DNA from 2 places in the Yersinia canariae genome. Region 1 is predicted to be linked to the other one. Evidence: predicted binding sites of a transcription regulator. Region 1 holds the regulator's gene; the other holds the start of a gene.

Region 1 (4,433 bases):
ACCTTGAATTCGATCATGCTGATATCTTTGATGATCTGAAGGCGATCCAAAAGCAATTCCACCATTTGGTGCGCTTAGTGCCAGGCAAAGGCAAAATCATTGTTCCGGATAATGACACTCATCTAAAACAAGTGATGGCGATGGGATGTTGGAGTGAACAAGAGCTGGTGGGTGAAACCGGCAGTTGGTTTGCACGTAAAGTCGCAGTTGATGCCAGTGTCTATGAAGTGTTCCTCGACAATGAATTAGTCGGCGAGGTCAGTTGGTCATTGGTGGGCGAGCATAATATGCATAACGGTTTGATGGCCATAGCCGCGGCCCGTCATGTGGGGGTATTACCCGCAGATGCTTGCCGGGTATTGGGTGATTTTATTAATGCGCGTCGCCGCTTGGAATTGCGCGGTGAAGCTCATGGGGTCACGGTTTATGATGATTTTGCTCATCACCCAACTGCCATTCTCGCAACATTGGCGGCATTACGCAGCAAAGTCGGTGGCACTGCACGAATTTTAGCTGTGCTGGAGCCGCGTTCTAACACCATGAAGTTAGGTATGTGTAAAAACGAATTGGCCCCTTCATTGGGACGTGCTGATGAAGTGTTCTTATTCCAGCCGCAGCATATTCCTTGGCAAGTCGTTGAAGTCGCCGAAGCTTGTATTCAGCCGGCGCATTGGAGTGCTGATATTGATACGCTAGTTGATATGGTTGTCAAAACCGCCCAACCAGGGGATCACATTCTGGTGATGAGTAATGGTGGTTTTGGTGGTATTCATGACAAGCTGTTGAGTGCCTTAGATAAAAAAGCAGAACAAGAGGCTGAATCTCAGGAGTAAGACGGATAAAAAAAGCCCCCGCATAGCGGGGGTAAAAGGGTTCGTCGGATAGACGACGAGGGATTATTCTGTTGTTATGCTGATTAAGCTTACAAATTTATTTTAATGAATATTCTATTCAATATGCTGAAAATGAATCTTTCAACAGATTGAATAAACCATCATGCTCGAAAGTATGCCCCTTTGAGTGGGGCATTTACTTTCATTCTGGGCGCTGAATCTTATTTGTAAATCTTAGCTGTTGCGTGCCAACCATTATCATCATTAATACCAATGATTTTGTAGGCCGTAGCGCCTTTGCTGTCTGCTTTATTCGCGATTGCCTGCTCAATATCAGAAGGCGCGCCAGTAATACCGCTAACACTAATTGCACCTAAATCAGTCATTTTGCTGGCTTGAGCCGCATCAATTGATTGCGCTGCTGATGCGCCGAAAGCAACAACAGAAAGTAAGCTAAGGGCCGTCAGGGTTGTTTTGATTTTCATGATTATCTCCTAAATATGAACCGACAATCCAAAAGTGCTTATCATAGATTTTTGGTGTTTTGGGCTTGTTGGTTTTACTGTTGATTCAACTTAAATCTCAATTATGACCTTGCCGCCATTCTTTATGTCGCTATGACAAATGACGGCCAACTCTACAATTATTGGTAGATAGTGGCAGTCGCATGCCAGTTGTTCTCTTCGCGCGCTTCAATCACTTTATAAGCTTTAGCGCCCATGGCATCGGCTTTATCAGACAGCGCCTGACGAATATCAGAAGGCGCACCATTCAGGCCACTGACGGTAATAGTCCCCATCGGTTGCAAATTAGCAGCTTGATTTTCACTGATGGAATCAGCTGCAAAAACACCAAATGACAGTGCAGATAGAATGCTCATGGTTGCGATAGTAGTTTTAACTTTCATATTATTGCCTCTATTTATTCTTTTATCACTTCAAAGGAAGTGTGATTTACGTCACGAAAATGAGTATACATCTAGTAACTGAGAATATTAATAGCCCGCTAATAATATTTAACGTCACTTTATCGTGCGTTATTACTTTTTAAGAACGAAAAGGAATAAAAATTGATTAAAAAACAGCACTTTTCAGAGAAAATAGAGTCTTTTCAATATGATAAGTATTTTTGACTAAAAGTGCGGAAGAGTACGGCGACTCTGACCATAAATGAAGTAAAAGCAGGGGGATTGAGTGGTTTTAAGTAGATGAGGCAGTCAGATGCCCTGTTTATCGCGAAATGTTTGGACTAATAAGGTCGACATGTACCAAACGAGAAAATGCGGCATATCAGGCCGCATCTTAATATTGGTAGTGAATTAAAGCTCTTGTTCGAACAAACGGAGGATAGCTTCATGTAACTGTTCGACGGTGAAACCTCTGGCAGGTGTGGTGAAAATAGTGTCATCACCTGCGATGCTGCCGAGAATGCCTTCCGCTTTACCTAATGAGTCCAGCAGTCGGGCGATCAATTGGGCTGCTCCTGGGCTGGTGTTAATCACAACGACTGAATCATTATAATCAACATCTAATACCAGATTCTTGAGCGGGCTGCTGGTGGTCGGAACCCCTAATTCAGCCGGTAAACAATAAACCATCTCCATTTTTGCATTACGCGTTCTGACCGCACCAAATTTTGTCAACATGCGCGATACTTTGGACTGGTTAATATTTTCAAAGCCTTCTTCCTGCAAGGCCAAAACGATTTCACCTTGAGAACTGAATTTCTCTTCTTTCAATAACGCTTTAAACGCCTTGATAAGATCTTCTTGTTTGGCGGGGTTACGCATTTTTTATGCCCTGACAGTCAATAGTGAATAGGATTATTATGCATATAAATGAATTTTTATTCAACATGACTATGGAGTATTGGTGATAAAAGCCGTGATATCAAGGTGTGCTGAAATTCTAACACTCTCTTACTGTTACGATTATGCTAAATCAGCTTTTTTTAACATTTGTATTGAGTAGCTAAAATGTTATTAAAATGATGTTGTTTTGATGTAAAGGAAGGGTGTAATGTAACCGCCGATTAACCTGTCATGAATACGCCAGATAATTTTAGAATAATGTGCGCTATATCATTAATGAATAAGCGATTTAATCTAAAATAGACAAACCTTATGCGCCTTTTTGATGCGTGATATCTCAATCTGACTGTTAATAGATTGTGTTTAAAATCGCAATAAATTAAGGTTCGTAAATAGATGAATTCACGGCAAATTTAAATTAAATATAATAAGGAGTATAGGATGAAAGTTGCAGTTCTCGGTGCCGCTGGTGGTATCGGCCAGGCCCTCGCTCTTCTACTCAAGACCCAGCTTCCTTCAGGTTCAGACCTCTCATTATATGATATCGCGCCAGTCACTCCTGGTGTTGCGGTTGATCTGAGCCATATCCCAACTGCTGTTAATATTAAAGGCTTCAGCGGTGAAGATGCTACCCCGGCCCTGCAAGGGGCAGATATTGTTCTGATCTCTGCGGGGGTTGCACGCAAACCCGGAATGGATCGTTCAGACCTGTTCAATGTGAACGCGGGTATTGTTCGTAATCTGGTTGAGCAAATCGCGCGCACTTGCCCGAAAGCATTAATCGGTATTATTACTAACCCTGTTAATACCACGGTTGCTATTGCGGCAGAAGTGCTGAAAAAAGCCGGTGTTTACGACAAAAATAAATTATTCGGTATTACTACACTGGATACCATTCGTTCGAATACCTTTGTTGCTGAGCTGAAAGGTAAGCAACCTCAGGATATCGAAGTGCCGGTTATTGGCGGTCACTCAGGTGTGACTATCCTGCCATTGCTTTCACAAATTCCAGGTATCAGTTTCACAGAGCAAGAAGTTATTGATCTGACTAAGCGTATCCAGAATGCAGGTACTGAAGTTGTTGAAGCAAAAGCCGGTGGCGGGTCTGCGACTCTGTCTATGGGGCAAGCTGCTGCACGCTTTGGCCTTTCTTTGGTTCGCGCTCTGCAAGGCGAGAGCAATGTTGTGGAATGTTCTTACGTTGAAGGCGATGGCAAGTATGCCCGTTTCTTCGCTCAACCAATTCTATTGGGTAAAGACGGCGTTGCAGAGCGTAAAGATATCGGCAAACTGAGTGCATTTGAGCAACAAGCCCTTGAAAGCATGCTGGATGTGTTGCACAAAGATATTGAGTTAGGCGAGCAGTTTGTAAAATAAATCAGTGTAGCAGGGGCTAAAGCAGCCCCTGAAATCACACCATTAACCGCCGAAGCAGTTTATCGGCGGTTTTTTTATGCCTGGATAATAGGTTGTCGTATCCTCACTTTTCGGTCCAGAAGATCACCGGTTTTTGAGTCAAAATAGCGTGTTGGCCAAATTTCAGAAGGATGAATATCCAGGCATTGTGCAATCAACCATTCCCCCTTCGGCCACGGGCGAGTTAGCGCATTAGCAAGTGTGGATGAGCTTAAACCTGCTTTTCGAGAGAGCGCCGCCAGAGTGGTGTCTTTCTTGCGTAGTGCAGCAATGATGTCGGCTGGGTGCCAATCAGATTTCCTTAAAATCATCTTTAATCCTTTTTTTTTCTAAGCTGCTGACGTGTTAGTGATATAAATAACGGTACATTGTTA
Region 2 (4,433 bases), 420 kb from region 1:
AGCCCCATTTTGCTTCATCAACCGGGGAAGGGCGAATTTTACGAATTTCGTCGGTATGCCATGATTGTGCGACTAACTGCCGCAAACGACGCATGATCTTGTTGCGTTCGTAATCGGCTAAGTCATTGTGATCCAACTGGCTCAGACAGGAATTCACTTCGACCAGCTTATGAATCAGGGTCCGGCGGGTAATTTCAGTTGGGTGAGCGGTTAGCACCAGCTCAATGGATAACTCATCCACCGCGCTGCGCATGTCTTTTTCGCTCAGCTTTTTATCTTTCAAACGGGTGAAGAGCTGGGCCAGAGCTTCCGGGTTACTTGCGGCTTCACCATGCGGCGAAATGCTGTGATATTGCTCAGCCGTATTCGTCAGATTGAGGAATTGGCTAAAAGCACGGGCTACCGGCAGCAGCTCGTCATTGGATAAATTTTGCAGTGTTGTCAGCAGTTCCTGACGGCTTGCTTCATTACCAGCACGCGAAGATTTAGATAATTTACGGATGGTTTCTACTCTATCCAGAATGTGCTCGCCGAGCGCTTCCTTGATTGTGTCCCCGAGTAGTTTACCGAGCATACTGACGTTACTTCGCATTGCGGAATATTGTTCGTTCATATGACCCCTGACCCATATCCCCTTCGCCCTTGACGCCGCAGAGTTGTTAGCAACGCTCACTCACCGGAATCACTGACCAATGTCAGCTCATCGGGATTTGTTCACTTGCTGCCTGGCTGCAACGCCAATGACTTTGGGTATAAACTTTTATGGTTTCTTTTTGTAAATTAGTTTCATCCAAAAGGCAAAGATGGACAAATCCACTCGCCACGTTCAATTCCATACCCCAATTGACACTATTTTTAGCAAAAAAACATCATTTTTAGGGATATTGCTGAAATTTAATTACCAAGGCCAGATTATCAGTCTGGCTTATCGGCAATATTGATCCGCCTACCCCATAATGGTTATTTCTGCTGGCAGAAATGATCAACTAACTGGCCAATCAACTCGCGTGTTGGCTCGATAAAGGCCATATCAATGAATTCATCTGGTTGATGAGCTTGATTAATGGAGCCGGGCCCCAGCACTAATGTCGGGCAAATTTGCTGAATAAACGGGGCTTCGGTGCAGTAGTTAACCACCGCCGTACGCTCACCCAGTAATTTCTCGATAACCCCGACCATATGATGATCTGTCGGACATTCATAGCCCGGAATCGGCGGATGCAGTTCATCAATACTTAAGCGGCCCGGCCAGCGGGCACTGACGGGGGCCAGTGCTTCCGTCATCAATTCATCCAGATCACTTAATGTCAGCCCTGGCAATGGGCGGATATCCATATGTAATTCACAGCAAGCACAGATACGGTTTGCAGCATCACCACCATTGATATGACCGAAATTCATGGTGGGATAAGGGATGGCAAATGCTGGGTTGTTATAACGCTCTTGCAGGGTGGTACGCAGCTTCATTAACTGGGTAATAGATTCATGCATCAAATCAATAGCATTAACGCCGCGCGCCGGATCACTGGAATGGCCGGACTGACCCGTAATACGGATAGCATTGGAAATATGGCCTTTATGTGCTCGCACCGGTTGCAGTGATGTTGGCTCACCAATAATGGCAAAGTCAGGGCGTAATTGGGTGGAAGCAGCAAAATAGCGCGCGCCCGCCATGGTGGTTTCTTCATCGGCGGTCGCGAGAATATACAGTGGTTTACTCAATGTGCTGGCATCGATATCACGCACTGCATCAAGAATAAAGGCAAAGAAGCCTTTCATGTCGGCAGTACCCAGACCATACAATTTATTGTCATGTTCGGTCAGAGTGAAGGGATCTCGGGTCCAGCGGCCTTCATCGTAAGGGACGGTGTCGGTATGACCTGCCAATAGCAGCCCGCCGTGGCCCTCTCCGATGCTGGCGAGCAGATTAAATTTGTGGCGTGTCTCCGGGACAGGCTGGATTTCGACGCGAAAACCCAAATCAGCAAACCATCCGGCCAACAAGTTGATTAACGCCTCATTGCTTTGATCGAGGGCGCTATCGGTTGCGCTGATCGATGGCGTTGCGATTAGCGCCCGATACAGCTCAATAAATGGAGGTAATTTCATCTTCACTGTTGACAGCCTTTGGTTAGGGTAGTATCAATATTCATGCATTAATTATGAATAAAAATACATTAAGCTTGAGCGTAAGGGAACCTAAAAACACCCTTAAATTTACGAAAATGTCAATGCTCAATCACGTGGGGGAACAGTAAAACCTTGCTGAGAACCCAAATGCCGGTTTTGACTACTTATGTTGTTATACCCATATTCATAATGGGGTATATACCTAGGTAAGAATACTCAGAAGGTAAACGGAACCCATGTTAAATACGCTGATTGTTGGTGCCAGTGGTTATGCCGGAGCGGAGCTTACGGCTTACCTGAATCGTCACCCACATATGAACATAACCGGTTTAACGGTTTCAGCGCAAAGTGCAGATGCAGGAAAATTGCTTTCTGATCTGCATCCGCAACTAAAAGGCATTATTGATCTTCCGCTGCAACCCTTGGTGGATGTGGCTCAAGCGGCAAAAGGTGTTGATGTCGTCTTCCTCGCCACCGCTCATGAGGTCAGCCATGATTTAGCACCGCAATTCCTGGCGGCGGGTTGTGTGGTATTCGATCTCTCCGGCGCATTCCGGGTTCAGGATGCGGCGTTTTATAGTCAGTATTACGGTTTTGAGCATCAACATGCCGATTGGCTGAATAAAGCGGTCTATGGATTAGCTGAATGGCAGGCCGAACAAATCAAGCAGGCCCAATTGATCGCGGTACCCGGTTGTTATCCAACCGCATCCCAACTGGCGCTTAAGCCGTTGGTGGATGGCGATTTGCTCAATGATGCGCAATGGCCGGTGATTAACGCCGTCAGCGGTGTCAGTGGTGCGGGGCGCAAGGCCAGTATTGGCAACAGTTTCTGTGAAGTGAGTTTGCAGCCGTATGGTTTGTTTAATCATCGTCATCAGCCGGAAATTGTTGCCCACCTTGGTACGCCAGTGATTTTTACTCCGCACTTGGGGAATTTTGCACGCGGTATTTTGGCGACTATTACTTGCCGCCTAAAAGCAGGTGTGACGGCACAAGATATCGCCGAGGCGTATCACAATGCTTATCAGGACAAACCACTGGTAAGGCTCTATAAGCAAGGCGTGCCGGCGCTAAAAGCGGTGGTGGGCCTGCCGTTCTGCGATATTGGTTTCTCTGTGCAGGGCGAGCATTTAATTATTGTCGCGACAGAAGATAACCTGCTGAAAGGCGCGGCGGCGCAGGCGGTGCAATGCATGAATATACGTTTTGGTTTTGCGGAAACCCAGTCCCTATTGTGAACAATAAAACAGTCGGTAACAGAGCGGTTTGCGACAGAGTCGGAACAGACATTTTTTCCAATTATATTGAGGCGAAACATGATAAACCCGTTGGTCATTAAATTAGGTGGCGTGTTGCTCGACAGCGAAGAAGCGCTGGAACGCCTGTTTACTGCATTGGTGACCTATCGTGAGAAGCATGAGCGCCCGCTTGTGATTATGCACGGTGGTGGTTGCGTAGTTGATGATCTGATGAAAAAGCTCGCGTTGCCGGTCGTGAAGAAAAACGGCCTGCGCGTGACGCCAGCCGATCAAATTGACATTATTACAGGTGCATTAGCGGGCACCGCCAACAAAACGTTGCTGGCTTGGGCGGTGAAACATGACATCAATGCTGTTGGCTTATGTTTGGGCGATGGTAATACCGTGTCGGTCACACCACTGGATGCAGCACTCGGCCATGTGGGCAAGGCGGAAGCTGGCTCGCCGGCTTTAGTCCAAACCTTACTGGCCGCAAATTACATGCCAATCATCAGCTCTATTGGTATCACCAAAGAGGGTAGTCTGATGAATGTAAATGCTGATCAGGCAGCCACGGCTCTGGCCGCGACATTGGGAGCCGATTTAATTTTGCTGTCAGATGTCAGTGGGATTTTAGATGGCAAAGGCCAGCGAATTGCTGAAATGACCGCACAAAAAGCCGAGCAACTGATTGCGCAGGGCATCATCACTGACGGCATGGTCGTTAAAGTGAATGCGGCGCTGGATGCGGCTCGCTCATTGGGCCGCCCAGTGGATATTGCCAGTTGGCGTCATGCTGATCAGTTGCCTGCATTATTTAATGGCGTGCCGATTGGTACACGGATTCTGGCTTAATACTGTTCAAACAGACTATTATGATTTTTTATTAAGAATTTAGGGAAGCAAGATTATGGCATTGTGGGGCGGACGGTTCAGTCAGGCAGCAGATCAGCGATTTAAGCAATTTAATGATTCCTTGCGGTTTGATTACCGACTGGCAGAGCAGGATATTATTGGTTCTGTTGCCTGGTCGAAAGCACTGGTCACGGTTGGCGTTTTGAC

What was found. Region 1 encodes ArgR, which controls arginine synthesis, uptake and breakdown. Its sites were predicted from a motif close to ANTGAATAAAAATACANT; they were not measured.
Region 2: the regulator ArgR is predicted to act here: its motif matches at 2,162-2,179, upstream of argC (N-acetyl-gamma-glutamyl-phosphate reductase).

The regions. Positions count from the first base shown of each region.
Region 1 covers NZ_CP043727.1:547,820-552,252, forward strand. Annotated here, with positions in the region: gene mpl (UDP-N-acetylmuramate:L-alanyl-gamma-D-glutamyl-meso-diaminopimelate ligase) at 1-833, shown strand, start outside; gene F0T03_RS02595 (YdgH/BhsA/McbA-like domain containing protein) at 1,055-1,318, opposite strand; gene yhcN (peroxide/acid stress response protein YhcN) at 1,477-1,740, opposite strand; gene argR (transcriptional regulator ArgR) at 2,152-2,622, opposite strand; gene mdh (malate dehydrogenase) at 3,085-4,020, shown strand; gene F0T03_RS02615 (helix-turn-helix domain-containing protein) at 4,095-4,370, opposite strand.
Region 2 covers NZ_CP043727.1:124,129-128,561, forward strand. Annotated here, with positions in the region: gene ppc (phosphoenolpyruvate carboxylase) at 1-613, opposite strand, end outside; gene argE (acetylornithine deacetylase) at 961-2,109, opposite strand; gene argC (N-acetyl-gamma-glutamyl-phosphate reductase) at 2,367-3,371, shown strand; gene argB (acetylglutamate kinase) at 3,450-4,226, shown strand; gene argH (argininosuccinate lyase) at 4,282-4,433, shown strand, end outside.